DNA from 3 places in the Planococcus versutus genome. Region 1 is predicted to be linked to each of the others. Evidence: riboswitches for the same ligand, from Rfam matches in the RefSeq annotation. Region 1 holds a riboswitch; each other region holds the start of a gene.
What was found. Region 1 has a riboswitch for lysine ahead of dapA (4-hydroxy-tetrahydrodipicolinate synthase). Riboswitches for the same ligand answer to the same signal wherever they lie in the genome.
Positions count from the first base shown of each region.

Region 2: another riboswitch for lysine. It lies ahead of I858_RS06740 (aspartate kinase); the one in region 1 lies ahead of dapA (4-hydroxy-tetrahydrodipicolinate synthase).
Region 3: another riboswitch for lysine. It lies ahead of I858_RS05595 (Na+/H+ antiporter NhaC family protein); the one in region 1 lies ahead of dapA (4-hydroxy-tetrahydrodipicolinate synthase).

Region 1 covers NZ_CP016540.2:2,967,180-2,975,511, forward strand. The annotation lists gene I858_RS14940 (TraB/GumN family protein) at 1-226, opposite strand, end outside; gene ypfJ (KPN_02809 family neutral zinc metallopeptidase) at 372-1,217, opposite strand; gene I858_RS14950 (class I SAM-dependent methyltransferase) at 1,276-1,887, opposite strand; lysine riboswitch at 1,992-2,170, shown strand; gene dapA (4-hydroxy-tetrahydrodipicolinate synthase) at 2,297-3,187, shown strand; gene I858_RS14960 (GGDEF domain-containing protein) at 3,282-4,220, opposite strand; gene I858_RS14965 (alpha/beta fold hydrolase) at 4,234-5,046, opposite strand; gene rpsN (30S ribosomal protein S14) at 5,457-5,726, opposite strand; partial or broken gene rpmG (50S ribosomal protein L33) at 5,745-5,893, opposite strand; gene I858_RS14980 (YsnF/AvaK domain-containing protein) at 6,063-6,863, shown strand; gene I858_RS14985 (DUF2382 domain-containing protein) at 7,005-7,799, shown strand; gene I858_RS14990 (Yip1 family protein) at 7,833-8,332, opposite strand, start outside.
Region 2 covers NZ_CP016540.2:1,321,068-1,329,399, reverse strand. The annotation lists gene I858_RS06745 (succinate dehydrogenase cytochrome b558 subunit) at 1-559, opposite strand, end outside; gene I858_RS06740 (aspartate kinase) at 935-2,188, opposite strand; lysine riboswitch at 2,311-2,486, opposite strand; gene uvrC (excinuclease ABC subunit UvrC) at 2,524-4,320, opposite strand; gene trxA (thioredoxin) at 4,373-4,687, opposite strand; gene I858_RS06725 (electron transfer flavoprotein subunit alpha/FixB family protein) at 4,984-5,949, opposite strand; gene I858_RS06720 (electron transfer flavoprotein subunit beta/FixA family protein) at 6,110-6,883, opposite strand; gene I858_RS06715 (enoyl-CoA hydratase) at 6,904-7,677, opposite strand; gene I858_RS06710 (fatty acid metabolism transcriptional regulator FadR) at 7,695-8,276, opposite strand.
Region 3 covers NZ_CP016540.2:1,108,276-1,116,607, forward strand. The annotation lists gene I858_RS05580 (DUF72 domain-containing protein) at 247-1,107, shown strand; gene I858_RS05585 (sulfite exporter TauE/SafE family protein) at 1,107-1,934, shown strand; gene I858_RS05590 (bifunctional metallophosphatase/5'-nucleotidase) at 1,947-3,290, shown strand; lysine riboswitch at 3,362-3,543, shown strand; gene I858_RS05595 (Na+/H+ antiporter NhaC family protein) at 3,652-5,226, shown strand; gene I858_RS05600 (sodium-dependent transporter) at 5,420-6,940, shown strand; gene I858_RS16925 (methionine/alanine import family NSS transporter small subunit) at 6,956-7,087, shown strand; gene I858_RS05610 (YutD family protein) at 7,684-8,010, shown strand; gene I858_RS05615 (DUF86 domain-containing protein) at 8,094-8,332, shown strand, end outside.

The DNA of each region.
Region 1 (8,332 bases):
TTGCTTTTTTATCTTTAATCACTTGGAAAATGTCGGTTTCTTTCCATTTGCTGTCTTGCGTTACTGATTCAAATCGTTGCGCATCTAATTCAATGCAAACAGCATCTGGCTGTTCTGCTTCAATAACTGCTTTAACCTGTTCTGCACTGGCTTTAGAAACATGTGCCGTGCCGATGAGGATCAATTCTTTTTCACCATATTCTATACGTGTGATATTGTCATCCATCCTACTGTACTTCCTTTATAGAACTTTATTTCTTTTCATGCATATGAAAAGACTGTCTATTTTATATAATGAATCACATCAGCAAAAATATCAATGCTGCACCCTTTTATTTACATGCTAAAAGTGATTTCTACTTTAGGTAACATCACAAATCAGTCGCATTAAAGGTATCGCCTTCTTTTAAATTACCGGACTTAAACCCTTTTTTAAACCATCTTTGGCGTTGTTCGGAACTACCGTGTGTAAAACTCTCAGGTACGACGTAACCACGGGACCGCTGTTGAATGGTGTCGTCTCCTACCGCACTTGCTGCAGTCAATGCTTCTTCTAAGTCACCTTCTTCTAAATAACCCATACCTTGTGCATGGTGGGCCCAAACACCAGATAAATAATCGGCTTGCAGTTCTAAGCGCACTTGCACTTTATTGTACTCTTCTTCGCTCAATTGATTGCGTAGCGGCTGTACTTTTTCCATTACACCCAGTAAATTTTGGACATGGTGTCCGACTTCGTGTGCCACGACATAGGCCATAGCGAAATCACCTGGCGCTTGAAATTGCGTTTGTAATTCTGTGTAAAAACTCAAATCGATATACAGTTTGTAATCACCTGGACAATAAAATGGACCAACTGATGCACCTGCTGTTCCACAGGCAGATTCAACACTGTTGGTATACAAAACCAGTGTCGGCTCTACATATTCCATGCCTTCTTCTGCAAACACTCTTGTCCATACTTGTTCTGTGTCTGCCAGAACAACTGAGACAAATTCAGCCAGTTCTTCTTCCTCAGGTGTCGTATTGTACGGTTGGTTTGAAGTGGTTCCTGGTGATCCACCTAATTGATCTAAAATGATGCCTGGATCGCCCCCTAAAAATGCTACCAGCAAGACAATTAAAATACCTCCGATGCCGCCACCTGCAACAATCGCGCCACCCTTGCCTCGTCGATCTTCAACGTTTCTACTCGCTTTTCTGCCTTTCCACTCCATAAAAGTCGCCTCGCTTCGAAAATATTTTAATATCATCATACCCTTTGTTACCGCTATGCTAATCCATTTTAGACAACTGATAAACTAAAAATCGTTCGCGTGGCTCTTTGTAAAAATCAGGAAGTGGAATTTCATTGATCAATTGAAAAGTCGTTCGCGTTTCCAAATAATCGCGATACTCTTGTGAAGCAAAAAACAATATTACGTTGATTGTTCGTGGCGCTTTTTCAGCAGAACGTAAAATCTGATTTAGAAATGCGATAAATACCTGGACAGAAAAAGGGTTAAAAAAATAAAAAACGTTATCTTGCTTTGCTATCGGGTATTGCTGTGCCAGTCCATTGTAAAAAGCAATACTCGTTTCAGCATCTTTATGTTTTTGGATATAACGCTTTTTATTTTCCAGAGCTTCTGCATAAAAAAGGGCATTCATTTCGATTCCTGTACTCCTTACTCCAAATAAATGATGAACGTAAAAATTCAACCTTCCTTTGCCACAACCGACGTCTACAAACTGGTCTCCTGTTGACAACGTGTACTGCTGAAACAGTATATCTAATAGTTTGTAAGGCGTTGGTTCGTAACGGTTGTGATGCAAAGAATCTGTAAATCCTTGTTGGTTTCCTACTGTGATAATGTTAAGTTTTTGTTCGTCATTCTGTTCATCCATTTTATTCACCTTCTTCTACCCCATTTTACTTTTCGTATCTTGCAATTGATAGAACAATTTGTTATAGTACAGCTAATTCAATATTTCTTGCTCTTGTTTTACAGGAGTAGGATAGAGGCGCAAAAACCATCAGTACGCAAAACGAGGAGTAGGAGATCCGTTGACGTTTGCCAAAAGGGGGATTTGCCGAAGTGACGGAAATCTCACATTTCTGTTCACTGGGTCTGCATTCAATAAGTGCAGGACTGTCATATAGGAAACTATATGGAGGGCTATCTGATGCACAGAAACGAATCATAAACATTGTTTCTATTGCAGCAACAGGCTCCCTGTTGCTGCTTTTTTGTTTATTCGTAACTGCTCCCTCACCTCTAAGCTACGAAAAAAATTAGAAAAGGGTGTGCTTTTTATGAACTTCGGCCAACTTATCACAGCAATGGTAACACCGTTCGACCATCAAGGAGAAATCGATTTCCAGGCAACTGCACAACTGATTGAACATTTAATCAGCCATGGTTCTGACGGTCTTGTTGTGGCAGGAACAACAGGGGAATCACCAACTTTATCGATAGAAGAAAAAGTATCATTGTTCCAGTTTGCTGTCACCACTGTAGCTGGACGAATTCCGGTCATCGCAGGAACCGGTTCGAACAATACGCGTTCATCGATTTCATTGACTCAACAAGCAGAACAAGCAGGTGTAGACGGCATTATGCTCGTTACACCTTACTACAATAAGCCTTCACAAGAAGGCATGTTCCAGCATTTTCAAGCCATTGCCCAGTCTACGCATTTACCCATTATGCTGTACAATATTCCAGGACGCAGCGTTGTCAATTTGCTTCCAGAAACCGTTATCCGTTTATCTCAGATCAACAATATTGTTTCCATCAAAGAAGCAAGCGGTGATCTAGATGCAGCTTCAGAAATTATTGAACACACATCTGAAGCTTTTTCTGTCTACAGTGGCGATGACAGTCTAACTTTGCCAATGCTATCTATTGGTGGTACAGGTGTTGTTTCAGTCTCTGCACATATTATCGGCAAGGAAATGCAAGACATGATTACAAACTATAAAACAGGTAACGTAAAAACAGCAGCGTCGATTCATAGACGATTGTTGCCAACAATGCACGCAATGTTCGCTGCGCCAAATCCGTCTCCGGTTAAAGCAGCACTCCATATTATAGGTGTTCCGACTGGTGGCGTCCGCTTACCAATGATTTCACTAACCGACAGAGAAACGCTGACATTACGCAAGTCTTTGCCAAACTTACAGTCTGAAGCAGTGACAAATTGAATACATTAAAAAAACGCTGAAGCCCAGGGGGATCCAGCGTTTTTTTAGTTAAGCAATATTCAGTTTGAATATCACAGCTATTGTTAACAGATTTTCATTCATTGCCAAAGACACAATTTCTTCCATTGGCTTTTGCGTTGTATAGAAAACTGTCAGCTCTGGATAGCAAACTTCCTACTTCGTCTCCAGATGCATAAACCGCGACACCGATACTTACCGTAATAGGTACATGCATCCAGTCAGCAACTTCTATGTGCTTACATAAGGAGTCAGCCATAGCTAAGCCTTCTTCAATTCCTGAGTCTGGCATCACGACGACAAATTCCTCTCCTCCGAGACGCGCTACAATGCCTATCGTTCCAACTTCCATTTCTAAATGCTGTGCTAATTCTTGCAATACTGTATCACCTATTTGGTGACCATATGTATCATTGACTTGCTTAAAGTAATCGATATCCAACATTAAAAGAGCCACTTTCCGACCATTTTGCGCCTGCAGTAACAAGTCATGAAGTCGCTCTTCTAAATAGCGACGGTTTTTCAAACCCGTTAACGAATCCGTGACGGACAATTGTTGAAGTGTCGAGTTCAGATCAATCAGTTGTTGCTGTTTGTTTTCTACTTCGCTCATTAAATGTTGCAGTTTCTCGTATGCTTCTACCGTTTCACGATTGATCTTTTCTGCATTACGCTTGGCTAACAAGAGTTCTTTTTCGTATTCACCACGAACACTCATCTGGATCAATGCACATTCGTACACTCCATTTTGCTCTACTGCATTCATCAAGACTGGCATATGTCCTGCCGCACTTTTCAAGGTCAAAAACATTTCATTTACAGTGCCGTGCATTTTAATAGCAGGAGTAAAGTACGTTTGGAAATACATCCGAGAAGCGATCGTCAGTAAATCATGAATATGTTGTGGATTTTTTACGCTTGTCAAATTCCGCAACGTGCTATTCATTTCAACGACACGCAGTTCCTCGTCCAGAACCAAATAACCACAAGGAGCTCTATCGAGTTGCTGTTCCACGATTTTCACTCCTCTATTCTGCTAAATACGCCTTAATGCGTTTTACCGTTTCCTCTGAATCACTCAAATGTGGATTGTGTCCCATTGCTTCCATTACAACCAATTGACTACCTGATATATGATCGCGGAGATATTGACCAATTTCTAATGGTACAATGGCATCAAATTTTGGCTGAAGAATCAACGTAGGGATTGTAACTTTATCTAATTGGTCACGAAGATCTGAAGTGAATGTTACTTCAGCGAATTGACGAGCAATCGTCGGGTCATTTGAACACAGCAATTGTTCAAAATCTGCAGCCAATTCAGGACGTTCTTCGTTTTGCATGACGACAGGTGCCAAATACTTCGCCCATTCTTTATAGTTTATTTCCATCATGTCTAATAATTCATCGATATCAGATTGTTCAAATCCGCCACTGTAGCCAGGTTCGTTCATATAATAAGGAGATGGTCCAATCATAATCATTTTCTCCATCACTTCTGGACGTTCAATTGAAGCGAGCATCCCAATCATAGCGCTGACAGAGTGACCGACAAATAGTACTTGCTCTAGTTCTAACGCATCGCAAACTTCTAGGAGATCTTGTTTGTACCCATCTAATGTGCTGTAGCGCTCGGTCGAATAAGCTGTTTTATCGCTTTTCCCTGAGCCAACATAGTCGAATGTAACAATTCGATAATCTGTTGCAAATTCGATAATCGTATTGTTCCATACTTGCTGATCGCAGCCAAAACCATGACCAAATACGATGGTTTTTTCACCTTGCCCGCTAACTTGAACATTATTGCGTTTTAAAATATCACTTGCTGGTTTAACTACCATTCTAATTACCATCCTTTGTGCACTTCTCATTTAAAAAATAATTATTTGCAAAAGTTAAATATACCCTAATCATAGCATTAAAAGTTTTATTTAAAAGGATGGAAACAAAATGACTTATCGTTTAAACGATTTTCTTTTGTGATAAGTCTATATAAATTTAAACAACAGCAGATTTTTATCTGCTAGATTAGAGCCTCACACTTCCAACCGGTCCGGCCACGAAGACTCCCGTGGGACAGCAAAAGCAGAAGACTCCGCAAGAACGTCAGTGACGAGGAGGCTGAAGCTGAGCCCACAGGAAATCGGAGTGGCTAGACCCGGTAGATTTATACACGACTATTCATTTTCGGGATACTTTGTCTACAGTCTGAACAGCAGGTTTTTATCTGCTGTTGTGGAGTAAGTTCGTTTTACCAACTTGCTTTTTTAACACCAGGGATCTGACCTTTGTGCGCCAGTTCCCGGAAAGTGATACGCGACATTCCAAATTTACGCATAAACCCACGGGGTCTTCCGGTCACTAAGCACCGATTCGTCAAACGAGTCGGTGAGGAATCCTTCGGCAAATTGGTCAATGCGTGAATATTTCCTTGTTCTTTAAATCTTTGTCTTTGTTCAGCAAACTGTGCAATTAGCTGAAGCTGCTTATGGTGTTTTACAATTTTGGATTTCTTAGCCATCAAATTACCTCCCAAACATTATTTTGTTTCCCCATGAACCGTGACTTCTTTAAAATGTAGACTGTGTTTTTTAACTCACTTTTCTCAGGGTTTGTCCGTTTATTTTTTGTCGTGCTGTATTTCGGTTCACTTGCTTCTGTAGATGCTGATTTAATGTTGACTCGCATTTTTTCTCCTCCTTTTGTGCCTTTTAACTTCCTCTTAAACAGTAATCATTACGCTTTAAAGTGTATTGAAAAATTAATAAGAAAGCAAGCGTTTGTTTTGAAAAACAACAGGGTACATTATTATTACCTTACTCTACAGGTGATCTATCACTATTAGGAGGAATTGACAATGACAAACAAAGAAACAAACTTGATTCAGTCATACGATGTACAAGCGGAAGTTTTACACAAGATTAGTGAATTGAAAGCACAAGGCTATAAAGAAGAAGATATGTATGTGATCGCCAAGCATAACGATCAGCTTTCTATGGTTCAAGGTCAAACAGATGTTCATTTAAATGTACAAGAAGACGATGACATGATGGGTAAATTCAAATCCTTCATTTCTGGTGAGGATTCTACACGTGATGCGTTTAAGCAAATGGGATTAGGAAACGGTGAAGCAGACGATTACTACAGACAAGTTGAAGATGGCAAGCTGGTGCTTTACGTAAATAGCGATTACAGCACATCGTACAAGCCACATGCTAGTACTCAAACGAGTGCGCGAGCGACAACTGCGGAAGAAGAACATTTGCGTTTGCATGAAGAGCGCTTAAGCGTTGACAAAGAACGTGTGCAAACAGGTGAAGTGAATGTTGGAAAGCATGTTGTTGAAGAGCAACAAACACTCGAAATCCCTGTTGAACGCGAAGAAGTTTATGTAGAACGTCGTCCTGTAAACGAAGAAGTCAACTCTGATAAAACTGGTTTGACGGACAAAAACGTGTATGACGATGGCGAAACCATTCATATCCCTCTTTCAGAAGAACGTGTAGAAGTCAGCAAAAAAGACGTCATCAGTGAAGAAATCGTTGTCAAAAAACGCACAGTTCAAGACACTGAAGTGGTAAACGAAACCGTCCGTCATGAAGAAGCGGATATTGATGAACAAGTGGAACCCAAGAAAAAAAACCACAATTCACTTTAACAAACAGAAAAGACGTATCCGGATGATTTTATCTGGATACGCTTTTTCATGTCTTGGTGCTGCAAGGTTTATCAGCAGCGCAGCTACGGGTAAAAGAGCTTATGAAGATAATTGGTACAAATGACATAGGGGGAGTTAATGATGGAGAAAAAAGAAAATAAACTCGTCGGTCTTTTTGATACACAAGCGCACGTACTGATGGCAGTCGGCGAATTAAAAGCTGCTGGATTTGAAGAAGAAGAGCTGAATTTAGTCGCAAAGCACGATGAACAAATAAATTTACTAATTGATCACACGGCTGTCCATATTGATACGCAAGACAGAGACAATTTTAAAGGTAAAGTCATCGCCTTTTTGGCTGGTGACGACATCACGAAAGATGCTTTTAACCAGATGGGATTAGATGCGACAGAAACAGACTATTATTTCCAACAAGTAGAGAATAACAAACTTCTTCTTTATACAAACAGTGAATCGGCAGCTACACATCAACTGGACTCTTCTCTACCACATACATCTCATGATGACACTGAAGAGCAAAGCCTTGCTCTTCACGAAGAACGATTAAACATTGATAAAGAGAAAGTTCAGACCGGCGAAATCCAAGTCCATAAGCAAACGGTAGAAGAAGATCGAAAAATTCAAGTACCCGTAGAACGCGAGGAAATCAACATTGACCAGCATGTCATTTCTGAAGAAACGACCGCAGAAAAAGAGGCACAGACACTCACACCCGCCCAAGCATACGAAAAGGGAGATGCTATTTATATTCCATTAACTGAAGAACGTCTCGATATCGGCAAAAAGAAAGTCGTTCGTGAAGAAATTGTCATTGGCAAACGAAAAGTAAAAGACGTTCAAGTTGTCAACCAAACCGTGCGCCGAGAAGTAGCTGATATTGAAGAAACTGGAACTGTTAATAAAGTAGAGAAATAAACAAAAAAGCAGCCGTATTGGCTGCTTTTTCGTTTATAGAACTGCAGTCACAATAGCAATAATGATCACTGCAACGATTGCAATAAAGACAATTGCAGGAATCGCGATAATGAAAAAGCCTTTCCAAGCGGAGAGTCTATGCGCTTCTCCTATTGCTTTACATTGAACAAAGAATGTCCAAATAGAAACAACTGATAATATAAGAGTCAAAATGATTGATAACGGACTTTCGTTCTCAAATGGCATTTCCCCTGCTTGTAGAAAATACGTTTCTGGAGACAGCAATATCCATAAAAGAATAAAGGGAATCAACCAAATCTGTGTAATTTGACTAGTAAGTACCGCTCTAAACATTTCCTTATAAGTTGCTTGTCCTTTAAATAAACGACCGATCAATAAGTAGATCCCTGCTCCGACAGACGTACCCACAATAGCTGCCAATGGGCCAACAAGCAGCGCCATCAATAAAACTCCTAGTAATGGAAAACCTTGTTCTGCACCTTGATTGCCAATAAGAACAGCGACAAAGCCTG
Region 2 (8,332 bases), 1.6 Mb from region 1:
GAAGCGTGAAATAAGTTGTATATCGCTGTGCTGATGCGGATTGTGTAATTCCCCACGTAACTAGGAAAGACCAAAGTCCGTTTGCTAAGTGGAACGTTGCTGTTAAAACACCGGCGATGTAAAATGCCATCATCCACGGATTATCTAAGATGTTGGCCATCATGTTAAAATCAGCTTCAGCAGCTGCTCCGATCGCGACTTGGAATCTTGTTTCAAAGACGTGCCAAGCGATAAAGACTACTAGGAAGACCCCTGTATAGCGTTGTGCGACAAATAAAATATTACGCAAGTAGCTATAATGTCCAGGATTGTTCTTCGCAGTAAACGCTATGTATAGACCATAGAAAGCGTGATACATGATCGGCAGGTAAATAACGAAGATCTCCAGGAAAATAACGAATGGAAGATTTGCCAAAAAATAAGATGCCTTGTTAAACGCTTCTTCACCCTGTGTTGCAAAATGGTTAACGATTAAGTGCTGCGTTAAGAATAAGCCGATAGGAATAATTCCTAACAATGAGTGCAGCCTGCGCATTAAAAATTCACGATTGTTATCCAAAATTTTACCCCCCTCAAACATTGTTTGGCAGCATCAAAGCAAGCGAAAAATTCCGAATGCACATGAAGCCGCACACCATCATGATACAATAATATGACATATTTATTGTACTCCCACCCTTTAAGAGCGTCAAGGCAACTCAACTTTTTAAAACAGATAGTTACTATCTTTCCAAAGGAAGTAAAATGCAAAATCAATCTTTAAACGCGTTAAAATGTAACCGTTTTAATAGAATTCGCCAAAAAGCGATTCTCTAATTGAGAATCGCTTTTTGGTTGCTATTGCGTGTAGAGCATACACACAAGCATTACTATTCTTTTACGAATGAGAATTTGAACGTTTTGTGAATCTTGTCACGATCCTCTAAATTATCCATCAGTCTGTGGCAGAAACGACTATTTCTTTAGAAAACTGGACTTCAGCTAAATCGTATACTTTATGCAAAGCATTTGCAGCTTGTTCCATATTCGACTGGGGCACAACAACTGAAATTTTAATTTCAGACGTACTGACCATTTTAACCGGGATTTCTTCCCCTCTTAAACTATCGAACATCCGCGCGGCAACTCCTGGATTGGATACCATTCCGGAACCAACAATTGATACCTTCGCCAAATTCTCTTCTATATTGATTGATAAAAAACCCATTTTTTCATGTACCTCTGTTAATGCGCTTCGAGTTTCTTTTAACTTGTCTTGGCTTATTGAAAAAGAAACAGATGGTGGAAATTCGTCGCTAATACTTTGAACAATAATGTCTACATCAATTTGGTTTTCAGCAAGTGTATTGAATATATTGGCCAATGATCCGTTAAAAGGCTTTTTATATGTAACGGTCACTCGTGCAACTCCGGATTCAAATGCTATGCCACGGACGATTAAGTTTTTCTCCACAGTGATCACCTCTTGTATGATTGTGCCAGGCTCGTCAGAATAACTGGCTCTGACCGATAACGGTACTTTATTGTTTTTAGCAAATTCAACAGCTCTTGGATGTAAAACACCTGCTCCTAAGTTCGCGAGCTCTAACATTTCGTCATAAGAAATTTGTTGTAGTTTCCGTGCACCGGTCACACATCTCGGATCAGCTGTGTAAACGCCGTTGACATCTGTATATATTTCACATTTTTCTGCATTTAATGCTGCTGCAAGTGCGACAGCTGTTGTATCGGATCCTCCTCTACCTAGTGTTGTAATGTTACCCATTTTATCAACACCTTGAAATCCAGCCACAACACAAAAATACCCTTTTTCTAACACACGTTCAAGACGTTCTGTGTGAATATGTTCAATCCGCGCATTGCGTGGCACTGACTCTGTTGCAATTCCTGCTTGCCAGCCAGTAAAAGACAACGCTTTGTATCCTAGCTTTTTAAAAGCCATGGCTAGTAAAGAAATTGTGACTTGTTCACCTGTAGCGAGCAACATATCCATTTCACGTTTAGAGGGCTCTTGTGAGATGGCTGCTGCAAGTCCAAGCAATGTGTCCGTTGTTTTGCCCATTGCAGATACGACAATGATTACACGCTTGCCTTGCTCTTTTTCACGGATTGCTCTTTTCGCAACTTCTATAATTTTTTCAGGAGTTGCGACGGATGTTCCGCCAAATTTCATAACGATTGTTTTCATTCTATCCACTCCTGTATTCAGTGTGTGGCTCTCAAATTGGTTAGTACTTTCGCTAACACAAAAAAAGGCAGCTTACCGCAATCGCGGTAAACTACCTCTTTCATCATGTACGAAAAACGCCCATGTGAGATAGCCCTCCAGAGATTGACTCTGACAGCTCTGCATTTGTTAAATGCAGAACCAGCATACGCAACAGCAGTAAATACGCACACTTCGGCGATCATCCCTTTCACCATTCATCACAGATTCTGCAAATCTCCGAATGCTTACTATTGATGTTCGCGCCTCTATCATCACTTTTCCAAGTGATCTAATTAGTTACTTACATTACCATGTTACGATTCGCTTGGCAACGTCTCTTCAGCAAAGTGCTTTTCGATCGATTGCGCAATTGCTTCAGGCATTCCTGCTTCTTTCATTTCTTCTACGGATGCTTCTTTGATTTTTTTAACTGATCCAAAATGTTTCAGCAATTGCTGTTTTCGTTTTGGACCCACTCCTTCTAAACCATCAAGTGCTGATTGAATAGAGTTTTTGCCACGTAACTGTCGATGAAACGTAATTACAAAACGATGGACTTCGTCTTGAATGCGCTGCAATAAATAAAACGCTTCACTCGTTCGTTTAAGTGGCACAATTTCAATTGGTGAACCGTACAGTAACTGGGAAGTTTGGTGCTTCGCGTCTTTTGCAAGACCTGCAATTGGAATCGATAAGCCGAGCTCATCTTCTAAAATTTCACGTGCTGATTCCATTTGTCCTTTTCCACCATCGATGACGATCAAATCAGGCAATGGCAATCCATCTTTTAATACGCGTGAATACCGGCGACGAATCACTTCTCGCATCGCCGCATAATCATCGGGCTTTGACGCATTGCGTGTTTTGTATTTGCGGTAATCTTTTTTAGACGGTTTCCCGTCAATAAACGTAATCATCGCAGAAACTGCATCTGCACCTTGAATATGCGAGTTATCAAATGCTTCAATTCGCAAAGGCGTTTCGATGTTCATCGCCTCTCCTAAATCCACACAAGCACCAATGGTTCGTTCTTCTTGTCGTTCTAACAATTGGAATTTTTCTTTAATGGCTACTTCCGCATTTTTCTTGGCAAGAGCCACTAATTCTTTTTTCTTACCGCGTTGCGGAACGAGTACGCGAATGCCAAGCCATTCTTTTAACATTTCAGGATCATCTGCTTCAGGAATTAGAATTTCACTCGGTTTGACGTGATTGGCTTTTTCATAAAACTGACCGAGATAAGTCAAAAACTCTTCTTCTGGATCACGATAAAGTGGAAACAGCGATACGTCTCGCTCTATCAATTTGCCTTGTCTGACAAAAAAGACTTGCACGCACATCCAGCCTTTGTCCACAGCATAAGCAAAAACATCGCGATTGGTAAAATCGTTCATCGCCATTTTTTGTTTTTCCATGACAGTTTCAATCATATTAATTTGGTCACGATATTCTTTTGCGCGTTCAAATTCCAGTTTTTCAGCCGCTTCTGACATTTTTTCAACCAACTGTACTTTTACTTCACGAAATCCACCATTTAGAAACTTCGTAATGCCATCGATCATTTCTTGATAGGTTTCTTTTTCAACCGGTTTAACACACGGTGCTAAACATTGACCTAAATGATAATACAGACATACTCGGTCAGGCATCGTATGACATTTCCGCAGTGGGTACAAACGGTCGAGTAGTTTTTTTGTTTCTGCTGCTGCGTAAGCATTTGGATAAGGTCCAAAATATTTGCCTTTATCTTTTTTTACTTGTCTTGTGGTGATTAGCTTTGGATGACGCTCTCCTGTAATTTTTAAGTAAGGATAGGTTTTATCGTCTTTTAACATAATATTGTATTTAGGATCGTACTTCTTGATCAAATTCAATTCAAGAATCAATGCTTCTTTATCTGAAGAAGTAATAATATACTCAAAATCTTCGATCTCATTGACCAATCGTTGTGTTTTTGTATCGTGACTACCCGTGAAATAAGAGCGTACACGATTTTTTAACACTTTTGCCTTGCCGACATAAATAATAGTATTTTGCCGATCTTTCATCAGATAACAGCCAGGTTGATCAGGAAGTATCGCCAATTTGTGTCGAATCAATTCATTTGCCATTTTATCTCACCCTATTAAAAAACCGGGCACCATCACTGGACCCGGTTAAGAATTATGCGTGTTTTTCAACCAATTCAGCTAATGCTTCTTTTGGTCGGAAACCAACTACTTTATCAACTGTTTCTCCGTCTTTCAACAATAACAATGTTGGAATTGACATAATGCCGTAGTTTCCAGCAGTTTCCTGGTTTTGGTCTACATCCACTTTTACAATTTTAACTTTATCGCTCATTTCAGCATCTAACTCTTCTAGTACTGGAGCGATCATTTTACATGGTCCACACCAAGTTGCCCAAAAATCTACTAAAACGAGTCCTTCTGCTACTTCTTCTGAAAAGTTCTGATCTGTGCCGTGTACGATTGCCATGAATAATTCCTCCTTATGATTAACCAAACTATATACGAAGTATATCACGCGATAAAAACACTAGCTATTTTTTTGCCTACTCTTCTGATCTCCCATAAATACGCGTATTAAATGGACAACAAACTGTTCGCTATTCTGATAAAGCTTACACCAGCGCACTACTTCTTTACACTTTGTCACTTGCACCACAAGTAAAAAATTAGTATATATCTATTAAAGTTCATACACAAAAACAGGTAGAGAGTTTTTTCTTTTCTCTCCACCTGTTTAAGTTCAGCAATTAACCGTTTTAAAAATTACATAATTTTTTTAAATTCTTCTGTCAGCATTGGAATGACTTCGAACAAGTCTCCAACGATCCCGTAATCTGCTACTTTGAAGATGTTTGCTTCTGGATCTTTGTTGATCGCTACGATGACTTTCGAGTTGGACATACCTGCCATATGTTGAATGGCTCCAGAAATACCAGCTGCGATATAAAGATCAGGTGTTACCACTTTACCTGTTTGCCCAATTTGGAGTGAGTAATCGCAATAATCTGCGTCACACGCTCCACGTGATGCGCCTACAGCTCCGCCGAGAAGGTTCGCCAATTCTTGTAATGGTTCGAATCCTTCTGTACTTTTGACACCACGGCCTCCAGCAACGATCACTTTCGCTTCTGAGAGATCGACACCTTCAGTTGATTTGCGAACAACATTTTTAATGATGGTACGTAAGTTCGTGATATCAACAGATAAAGAACTTACATCACCTGAACGTTCTTCTCTTTCAAGTGGCGCAATATTGTTTGAACGAACTGTAATAAAAGTAAGTCCGCCTTTAAGTTTTACTTTCTCAAATGCTTTACCAGAAAAGATTGGGCGGATAAAGACAGCATCATCGCCTTCGCCTTCAATGTCTGTTACATCTGAAATTAAGCCCGCTTGTAATTTAGAAGCGATTTTGGGTGCCAAGTCTTTGCCAACTGACGTATGGCCAAAAACAAGACCTTCAGGTTTTTCTTGTTCAACAACAGCCATAAATGCTTGACCATAGCCATCAGATGTATACGATTTCAAATGTGGATGTTCAACTGTGATGACACGATCTGCACCGTACGCCACAAGTTCAGCTCCAAATTCAGCCACTGTATCTCCGATCAAAACAGCCACTACTTCACCACCGCCAGAGATTTTCTTAGCAGCCGCGATGGCTTCAAATGAAACATTACGTAAAGCACCTTCGCGCGTTTCGCCTAAAACTAATACTTTCTTCGCCATAATCTGTTTACCCCCTAAGTAGATGTGAAAAATATATGGAATGTTTCTTCATGTTTAGTTAATTGAGAAGTGCCCAGCTCTTCGGGTCATAAGGCAACCCAGCTTTGCTGATCTACTTTATGCCCGTAAGAGTCAAAACAGACAATTCCACTTTTTTAAATTAAATTACTTTTGCTTCATTGCGTAGCAAGCCGACAAGTTCTGTTACTTGGTTCGATAGATCACCTTCAAGAATGCGACCAGCTGCTTTTTTCTCTGGCAAGTAGATTTCGATTGTTTCTGTTTTCGCTTCTACGTCTTCTTCTTCGATATCTAAATCATCCAATTCCAATTCTTCAAGCGGTTTTTTCTTCGCTTTCATAATTCCTGGAAGTGATGGATAGCGCGGTTCGTTTAAGCCTTGTTGAGCTGTTACAAGAAGCGGTAACGATGTTTCTAATTCTTCCGCATCTCCTTCGATGTCGCGAACGATGGTAACTGTTTCGCCTTCGATGCTCAAGCTTGTAATTGTTGTTACGTAGTTGATCCCAAGCAAGTCAGCCACACGCGGTCCAACTTGTCCAGATCCACCATCAATTGCAACGTTACCAGCCAAAATCAAATCTGCTTCTTTGTCTTTCAAATATTCAGCTAGTATGTATGCAGAAGTAAACTGGTCCATTTCTTCAACATCATCTTCAGTATTAATCAATACGGCTTTGTCTGCACCCATTGCAAGTGCTGTGCGAAGCTGTTTTTCTGCTTCTTCATTACCGATTGTAATAACTGTTACTTCGCCGCCATGTGCATCGCGGACTGTGATAGCTTCTTCAATTGCGTATTCATCGTAAGGATTAATGATAAATTCTGCTCCGTCTTCCTGGATTTGCCCACCAGAAATTACGATTTTTTCTTCTGTGTCAAACGTACGTTTTACTAATACATAAATGTTCATGAACGAAAACCTCCCAAGTATTATTTCCCTTTAAATTGTGCTTCGCGTTTTTCCAGAAATGCCTGGATTCCTTCTTTTGCATCTTCCGAAACAAAAACAGTTCCAAAAGATTGAGCTTCAGCATTTACGCCTTCATAATACGACGCGGGCTTTGCATATTGCAACATTTGAATCGCTGCCTTTACAGAAACCGGACTTTTTTTCGCGATCTTACGTGCGATTGAAAGCGTTTCCGAAAGAAGTTCTTCTTCTGCAAATACGCGGTTAGCCAACCCATAATGCGCGGCTTCTGTTCCAGAAATCGGATCGCTCGTTAACAACATCTCAGCCGCTTTCGCTGCGCCTACGTATCTTGGCAAACGCTGTGTTCCTGCAAAACCGGGGATTAAACCTAATTGAAGTTCCGGTAATCCTAGTTTAGCATTTTCAGTGACAAATCGCATGTGACAACTCATTGCCAATTCTAAACCGCCACCTAAAGCCGCTCCGTGAATCGCTGCAATTACAGGCTTATGAAAAGTTTCAACGCGTTCGAAAACTTCTTGACCACTCGCTGATAACTTTGAGAATTCTTCGCCTGAAGATACTTGCGTAAATTCTTTAATGTCAGCTCCTGCAGAAAAGAATCTGCCTTCTCCGTGCAAAACAATGACACGAACTTCTTCGTCATTTTCCACTTGGTTCAGCAATTCATTGACTTCTAAAATAAGCGAACGAGATAGCGCATTTGCCGGTGGACGATTAATCGTCGCAATTGCTATGCCATCTTCTTTTTTCCAACTGATAAATTCCATCTAATGAGCCCCTTTCTTTAAGCCTGCATACCCTTTAGCAGCAAACGTTGAACTTTTGGTGCAAGTTCGATTAAATCATACTTATGATCATTCATGACCCAGGTTGTAATGGTCTCATCCATTGTACCAAAAACCATCTGTCTTGCTAAACGAATATCCATTTTTGCATCAAATTCCCCATCTTCCATTCCTTTGACAAGAATTTGATCCATCAATTTTAAATACTCACGCAACACGTCATTGATCTTTGTTCGAAGTTCAGGATTTGACTGTCGCAATTCAAGTTGCGTTACAATCGCTAAATGAATATCGCTAGCTAGCAGTTCAAAATGACTTTCAATCATAAGCCCTAACTTGCTTGATGCCGTCAAGTCGCGTGCAATGATTTGTTCTAATTTACTGACGAACACACCCATTTTTTCTTGAAAAACAGAAATTAAAATATCTTCTTTGTTTTTGAAATACAAATAAATCGTCCCATCGGCGACGCCAGCTTGTTTTGCTATTTTTGAAACTTGCGCTTGATGATAGCCATTTTCGGCAATCACAATAACTGCAGCATCAATAATTTGTTTGTATTTCGGCTTGTCTTTTCTCACTATAATGTCACCACCCAAAAAAATATAAAAATATGAATGGCGATTCATTCATATTT
Region 3 (8,332 bases), 1.4 Mb from region 1:
ATTAGACTTTTTAAGTAAATCCAAATAAGCTTTGGCATACAACACGTATGCCAAAGCTTATTTTTTAGTTATTAGTTAGTTTTTAATTAGTGAAAAGGAGCTATAGTAGCTTCCTCTCTTTTAGCTGAGGAATGATTGTTTTTTGACTTATATGTAGTGGAACTTATAGAGGATTTTTTCTTTAAAAAAGACGTTCTATTTTTTCTATGTTATCATAAAATAATAAAGAGTAATGGAGGCGGGACAATGATCTATGTAGGATTAACGGGTTGGGGAGATCATCCGGATGTCTATAGCCCAGGCTCAAAAAAAACAGAAAAGTTAGCTGATTACAGTGCTCACTTTCCGATTGTTGAATTGGATTCATCTTTTTACGCGATTCAACCAGAACGAAATATTCGAAAGTGGATAAGTGAAACGCCTTCACAGTTTCAATTTGTGGTTAAAGCCTATCAAGGAATGACAGGTCACTTACGTGGTGAAAACCCATTTGAGACACGTGAGGATATGTTTGAGGCGTTTTGTAAATCAGTACAACCTTTAAAAGAAGAAGGCAAGCTCGCGATGGTATTGTTGCAATTTCCTCCGTGGTTTGATTGTCAGAAAGAAAATGTAGATCAGCTCCGCGATATTACGGGGAGGCTAACAGAATTCGAGTTGGCTATCGAGTTTCGTCACCAATCTTGGTATGCTGGAGATATGCGTGAAAAAACTTTGCGTTTTTTGCGTGACAACAATTTGATTCATTCGGTTTGTGACGAACCACAAGCAGGAGACGGTTCGATTCCACTCGTACCGATTTCTTCTAATCAACACAAAGTTCTATTCCGCATTCATGGACGTAACGTCCACGGTTGGTTAAATCCCGGACAAGCACAAAACTGGCGAGAAGTTCGTTACTTATATGACTATACGAAAGAAGAACTCGATGAAATTAGTCAAGCTGTAAACTCTATGGCCGGCACTACTGAGAACATCTATGTTGTTTTTAATAATAATTCGGGTGGGCATGCAGCAAGAAATGCTAAGCAGTTTCAGCAAATGAATAAGTTATCATTTGATGGACTTTCGCCAAAGCAGTTGGATTTATTTGAAGGAGGATTTTAATGGTTTTTGTCATTATGGCCCTTGTTGGCGTGATGTCTGGCATCATGGGTGCTTTAATAGGTTTAGGGGGAGGAGTCATATTAGTCCCAGCTATGCTTTTTCTTGGAACCAGTTTTGCATTTTTCCCCGAGCTTTCACCTCAAAAAATTGTGGGATTATCTGTTATTATGATGATTTTTACTGGCCTTTCTTCTACTTTAGCTTATATGAAAGTCCGGACTGTCGATTATAAAAGTGGACTTATATTCTTTGTAGGAAGTGCACCGGGGACAATTATCGGTGCTTTTGTTAATAAAAATTTGGATTTGCCTTCATTTAATTTATATTTTGGGATTCTCCTTGTTTTTCTATCATTGCTTTTGCTGATGCGTGATCATCTCAAGGCAGTGCACTGGTTTGTGGATAACGGACGCAAAACGACGTTTGTAGACAAAGAAAATAAGCAATACGTCTATGGTTATCCGATTTGGTTTGCTTTATTGCTAACATTTTTTGTTGGATTTGCTTCAGGGTTATTTGGCATAGGGGGCGGATCGATCATTGTACCAGCGATGATTTTATTGTTCTTATTTCCACCCCATGTGGCAGTTGGAACATCAATGTTTATGGTTTTTCTCTCTGCGTTAGTTAACTCAGTTACGCACATTTCTTTAGGAAATGTGCCATGGATTTATACAGTAGCTGTAGTACCTGGAGCATATATTGGAGCGCAAATAGGTGCTAAATTAAATAAGCGTCTCAATTCAGAAATGCTGGTAACAATTTTGCGAATTGTGCTTTTGGTATTAGGAGTACGTTCGATTTACGAAGGAATACTGAGTCTTTAAAGAGGTGTTTTCATGAGCGAAACCATTCATATTTATCATACTAATGATGTACACAGTCACTTTACAAACTGGCCGCGTATTAAAGCGTTTTTAGCAGAGCATAAAAGATGGCATGAAGAAGAAGGTGACGTCTGTCTGATTTTAGATATCGGTGATCATGTTGATCGTTCTCATCCATTTTCAGAAGGGACAGCTGGAAAAGGAAATGTCCAATTGTTAAATGAAGCACAATACGATGCTGTGACGATTGGCAACAACGAAGGCATTACATTGTCAAAAGATGAGCTAACTGAATTGTATGTGCAAGCTGACTTTAACGTAGTGGTGTCGAATTTGTTCGATTTGCAAGGACAGCGACCAGATTGGGCAGAACCTTATCATATCTTTCTTACAGCGAGTGGCAAGCGTATTGGGTTAGTAGGAGCTACAGCAGAGTTTACACCATTTTATCGCAAGCTAGGTTGGCAAGTTACGAATGCGAAAGAATCGATTGTTGAAGCGGTAGATCAAATAAAAAATAAGACGGATTTGATTATTTGCTTGTCACATTTAGGCATTAAAGAAGACGAGTTATTGGCAACACTTTGTCCAGATATTGATATTATTCTAGGGGCTCATACACATCATGTTTTCCATGAAGGAAAATGGCAAGACGATACATTGCTTGGTGCTGCTGGGAAATTTGGGATGTTTATTGGTCACATAACTGTAGACACTGTTTTCGGAAAATCCTCTGCACAGTTGGTTGAAGTTTCTCAATTACCTGAGATCGAATATAGGTTTGATGAGTGGCTAGTTGAACAAGGCAAACTACAAATGAACGAGTTGATTTTTACTAGTGACAAAACATTAAAAGCGGAATGGTTTAAAGATTCTACGCTTGCGACTTTATTTGGTCAAGCGCTAATAGATTTTTCAGAAGCAGATTGTGCGTTATTCAATGCAGGGATTTTTATGGAAGATATGCAACAAGGAGCTATGACACGCTATGATTTTCACAAAATGTTGCCTCATCCGATCAATCCCTGTTTAATTGAGTTGAGTGGTGCGGAGTTAAAAGAAATTTACTTGCAATCTTTAAATTCAGAATGGCCACAACTTGAACTAAAAGGGATGGGTTTTAGAGGAGTAGTATTTGGTAAGATGATTCATTTAAATATGAAAATTGTGGATCATCGGTTTTATATCAATGAACAACTTGCTGTAGCTGACCACACGTATCGACTAATAACGTTGGATATGCTAACATTCGGTTATTTTTTCCCTAGTTTAAAGAGAGCATCAAAAACATATTTTATGCCAGAATTTCTTCGTGATGTATTCAGTCAATTTTTTTATAGCAAAGCTGTTAAATAGATAGATTATTCAAGATATATAGGCTGTTGATTTTAGAGTTATTTTAGGCTATGCTAGTAAAGAATTAGATATTGATGGGTAGAGGCTGCAAGACTAATCAGTAAGGTGTGCGAGTTTGACCGCGTTGAACACATCTGAAAGGAAGTTTTGCCGAAGTTCATTTTCTGTGGTCTAAGAAAACGAATTGGGGTCATTCTGAAAAAGAATGTCACTGTCATTTAAGTAACAGCTTAAATGGAGAGCTACAGGGTTGTTTGATGTTTTAGCGCACAGACGAATTGTAGAAGGCTGACTTTATCCAACTGGAGAGGTCAGCTTTTTTGTCTCATTTTTCACCCATCAAAAATGAGGAGGAGCTTTTATGGAGAACACAATTTATTCGATTTTACCACCAATTATTGCAATCGTCATGGTGCTATTAACACGCCGTGTCTTATTGTCTCTCGGTGCAGGTATTGTAGCTGCTGCCATTATTTTAACTTGGTTTGCACCGCTTGATGCGCTGCAAGAAGTCTATACATCATTTGCAATTATTTTTTGGGCTGATGGATTCAACGCTTACAACGTTTTTATTATTCTTTTTCTTTTATTGCTGGGCATTATTACAGCATTTGTTAGTTTATCAGGGGGCAGTCATGCTTTTGCAGAATGGGCTTCTCAACACATCAAATCTCGAAGAGGAGCTAAGATTTTAACTGTCGTACTCGGGATGGTAATTTTCATTGACGACTATTTTAATGCACTAGCAGTTGGACAAGTGGCACGTCCGATAACAGACAAATACAAAGTATCGCGTGCAAAGCTTGCTTATTTTATTGATTCGACAGCTGCACCGGTTTGTGTGATTTCTCCCGTATCAAGCTGGGGTGCCGCCATTATTGGCATCATTGCAACCATTTTAGCAGGTCAAAAATTCGTTGAATATTCTGCACTTGAAGCATTTCTATGGATGGCGCCCATGAACTTCTATGTAGTAGCATCACTCGCAATCGTCTTTTTTGTTGCTGTCCGTGATGTCGATTTCGGTGAAATGAAAAAACACGAAGTACTAGCAATTACAAAAGGTCAGCTTTTTGACTCAAATAAAACCATTCCTGGTGAAATGAAAGAAGAGTTTCCAACACATTCACACGGACATGTTAGAGATTTGTTGTTGCCGATTCTACTACTGATTGTGGGTACAATTACAGCCATGATTTGGACAGGTTATCAAAATGCTGATCAAGTTTTTGACATCTGGCTGATTTTTGAAAACACAGATGTCCCTGCTTCGCTAGTGACAGGTGGATTATTAGGTGCTCTGACATCAATTGTTTTGTATATGATGCAAATGAATAAAAACAAAACAGCGACTATGGGCTGGGTAGGAAAAGGTATTTGGGCCGGCATCAAATCTATGATGGGCGCAGTCTTGATTTTAATTTTTGCTTGGTCGCTAACATCATTGATTGGCTTACTAGAAACAGGTGCTTATTTAGCAGGTGTCGTATCTGATGGGAATATTCCGACTGCTGTGTTACCCGTGCTGTTATTTATTCTTGCTGGTGTTATGGCTTTTTCTACAGGAACCTCATGGGGCTCATTTGGTATTTTGTTACCGATTGCTGGAACAATCATGATCGAAGCAGATCCTTCACTATTATTACCGGCATTATCAGCTGTTTTAGCAGGTGCAGTATTTGGAGACCATTGTTCACCTATTTCTGACACCACTATTTTGTCTTCGACAGGGGCAGGAAGTAATCACATGGATCACGTGTTGACACAAATTCCATATGCATTGACTGCTGCCGGTATTGCGGCGATAGGGTATTTAGTCATAGGTTTTACAGGATCATTAGTCATTTCATTAGTTGTCGTCTTAGTAGTACTAGCAGTACTATTTATAGTTTGGTCACAACGAACAACTATTATTGAAAAACAACAAAATAATTAATAGAAACCTGGCAGAGAAGCTCCTTCTTTGCCTTTTTACTTTTGTAGCAATAGTTTTTTGAATTATCTTTTGAAATTATCTTTACATTAAAGCAGGCTCTCGGTATACTAATTTTAGATTAACAAATAATCTGAATACATTCAAAATTCCTATTTTTATGTAAAAAGAATGGGAAAACAAAGGGGGAAGAGAGATGGAACGTTCGCAATGGGGTACACGTGCCGGCTTTATCATGGCAGCCGTCGGCTCTGCAGTAGGTCTTGGTAACATTTGGCGTTTTCCATATGTTGCCTTTGAAAATGGTGGGGGTGCCTTTTTCATACCATATTTATTTGCTCTACTAACGGCTGGTATACCAATTTTAATTTTAGAATTTACCATCGGCCATAAGTACCGAGGATCTGCACCATTATCATTTTTCAGAATGGGTGGTAAAAAATTAGAATGGCTTGGTTGGTGGGCAGTATTTGTGTCTTTTGTTATCTCTGTGTATTATGCCGTTATTATCGCTTGGGCAATGCGCTATACTATTTTTTCTTTCAATCAGGCATGGGGCGAAGATACACAAGATTTCTTATTCAATGAATTTTTACAACTTACAGTGAGTCCAGGACAAACAGGTGGAATTGTTTGGGGCGTCTTTATTCCTTTAGTACTAGTCTGGGTCATTACACTCGGAATTTTACTTGCTGGAGTTAAAAAAGGAATTGAACTGGCTAACCGGATTTTTATCCCAACACTAGTTGTTATTTTCTTAGCAGTCGTAATTCGTGCTGTAACATTAGATGGAGCATTAGTAGGTTTGGAAGCATTTTTCCAACCTGATTTTGGAGCCATTATGGATCCGTCAGTTTGGGTTGCAGCTTACGGACATATATTCTTTAGTTTATCTGTTGCATTTGCCATTATGATCACCTATTCAAGTTATCTTCCGAAAAAGTCGGATATTACAAATAATGCTTTTATCACAGGATTCGCTAACTCAAGCTTTGAGTTATTAGCGGGTATCGGTGTTTTCGCAGCACTTGGTTTTATGGCATCACAGCAAGGTGTTGAAGTGAGTGAAGTGGCTACAGCAGGCGTTGGATTGGCATTTGTGGTATTCCCACAAATTATCAATGAATTCCCAGGGTTCAACGGATTGTTCGGCGCATTGTTCTTCTTATCGTTAACACTCGCTGGATTGACATCTTTAATGTCAATTACTGAAACGTATGTCGCTGGGTTTTCTGAGAAATTTGGAATTTCCCGTGTGAAATCAGTTGTTTTTGGTGGCGGTGCAGCCGCTTTGATTTCGATCTTGTTTGCAACTCAAGGCGGTTTGTTCTTCTTAGACCTTGCAGATTACTTTATCAACCAATTTGGTGTTGCAGCAATTGGTCTAGTAGAAGTCGTACTAATCGTTTGGGTATTCCGTAAAGCAGATACACTTAAAGCTCACGCCAATGAAATTTCAGATATTCAACTAGGTGGTTGGTGGAAATTCAGCCTTGGCATCATCACACCAATCGTATTAGGTTATATGATGTTCGGTCTACTGAAGTTGAATATTTTGCAAGAGTTTGAAACTGAAACTGGAAACTACGAAGGGTATTCGAACATGTTTACTCTCTCAGGTGGTGTAGCAGTAGCTGCAGCCGCAATCATCTTTGGTATTCTGTTCTCTGCTGCAAAATGGCATAAAGAACAGGGAGAGTATGACGAGCGCAATTAAAAGGAGGAGCATAATATGTCTACAGGCTCAATTGTAGTTATGATTATTGGTATCGTTATTATTTGGGGCGGCTTAGCAGCTAGCATTATGCACGCTGTCATGAGTAGCAAAAAGAATAAAGCAAGAGACGCTGCAAATAACATTTAAAAAAAAGCCCGGAAACAAAAAGTTTCCGGGCTTTTTTGTGTTGGAGTAATATGGAAACTTGTGAGCGGATAAGCTTTATGATACATTTGGAAAGGAATTAGATTCTCATTCAGATTAACTAGATAGGAGACGACATAGAAAATAGCGATTTCGCTGTTTTTATAGAAACAATTAGAGCAATAAAACATACAATTCTTTTTACGTTAACTGACCTATGTAAAGTCTATGGAAATTTCGATATTTTGAATGGCAATATTTAAGCTTTAAGTCGTTTAATGCTAAAATTTTGCGTACCTGCTAAATGTGACCGTTCTTTGAAAGCAGTAAAAAGGTCAAAAAAATGCATCCCAATATTTCGACAAAATTTTCTTTGATGATTAGTTTAAGCGACACGAAAGAAAAAATTATTAAAGTAATGTATGATTCGCTAAAGGATTTAACGAATTCCCAACTTGTGATAACTAAAGGATTCTCAATTACCCAATCAGTCAAAAGTTATCATACGGATGAAACAATTCAATGCAGCTGCTAAAGAGCGTCACTGCCTCGGAGAAGAGCAAGCAGCTGCTATACACAGCTAATGGATGGTGAAAAACATGATTGTTTTGGATCAATGTAAGTATGATGTACTAATCGATCACCGCGAAGGATTTCAAGAAGAAGCTATTGCAGGTCGGTTTAGCGAAATTCTATCAAAATACGATTACATTTTAGGCGACTGGGGATATGGTCAACTACGCTTAAAAGGTTTTTTTGAAGATACAAACCATAAAGCAACTTACGATACAAAAATAAGTACCTTACAAGACTATCTATATGAGTATTGTAACTTTGGCTGTGCTCATTTTGTTATTAAAAAAGTTGAAAAAATTGCGCTACCAGTAGAAGAAATAGAACAGGAAACTCTCGAAGCGGATGCGTAATCTGCTAGAGGGTTTTTTTTTTACAATATGATATGATAAATGAGAGAAGAGAGATTTTCAAACGCCTATTGGAGGGTAATTTTATGTATTTTATTGATCGTAACAAAATAACTGAAACAGTTCGGTACATGAATTCATTGTTAGCATTTTACGAAAAACAACAGGAGTGGACATCATTTGGTGATCAGTTGGCGCTGGAGCGTATAGGTGCAAACGTCATTGAGTCTATCATTGATATTGGGAATTCGATGATTGATGGCTTTATTATGCGTGATCCAGGTAGTTACGATGATATTATCGACATTTTAGTAGATGAAAAAGT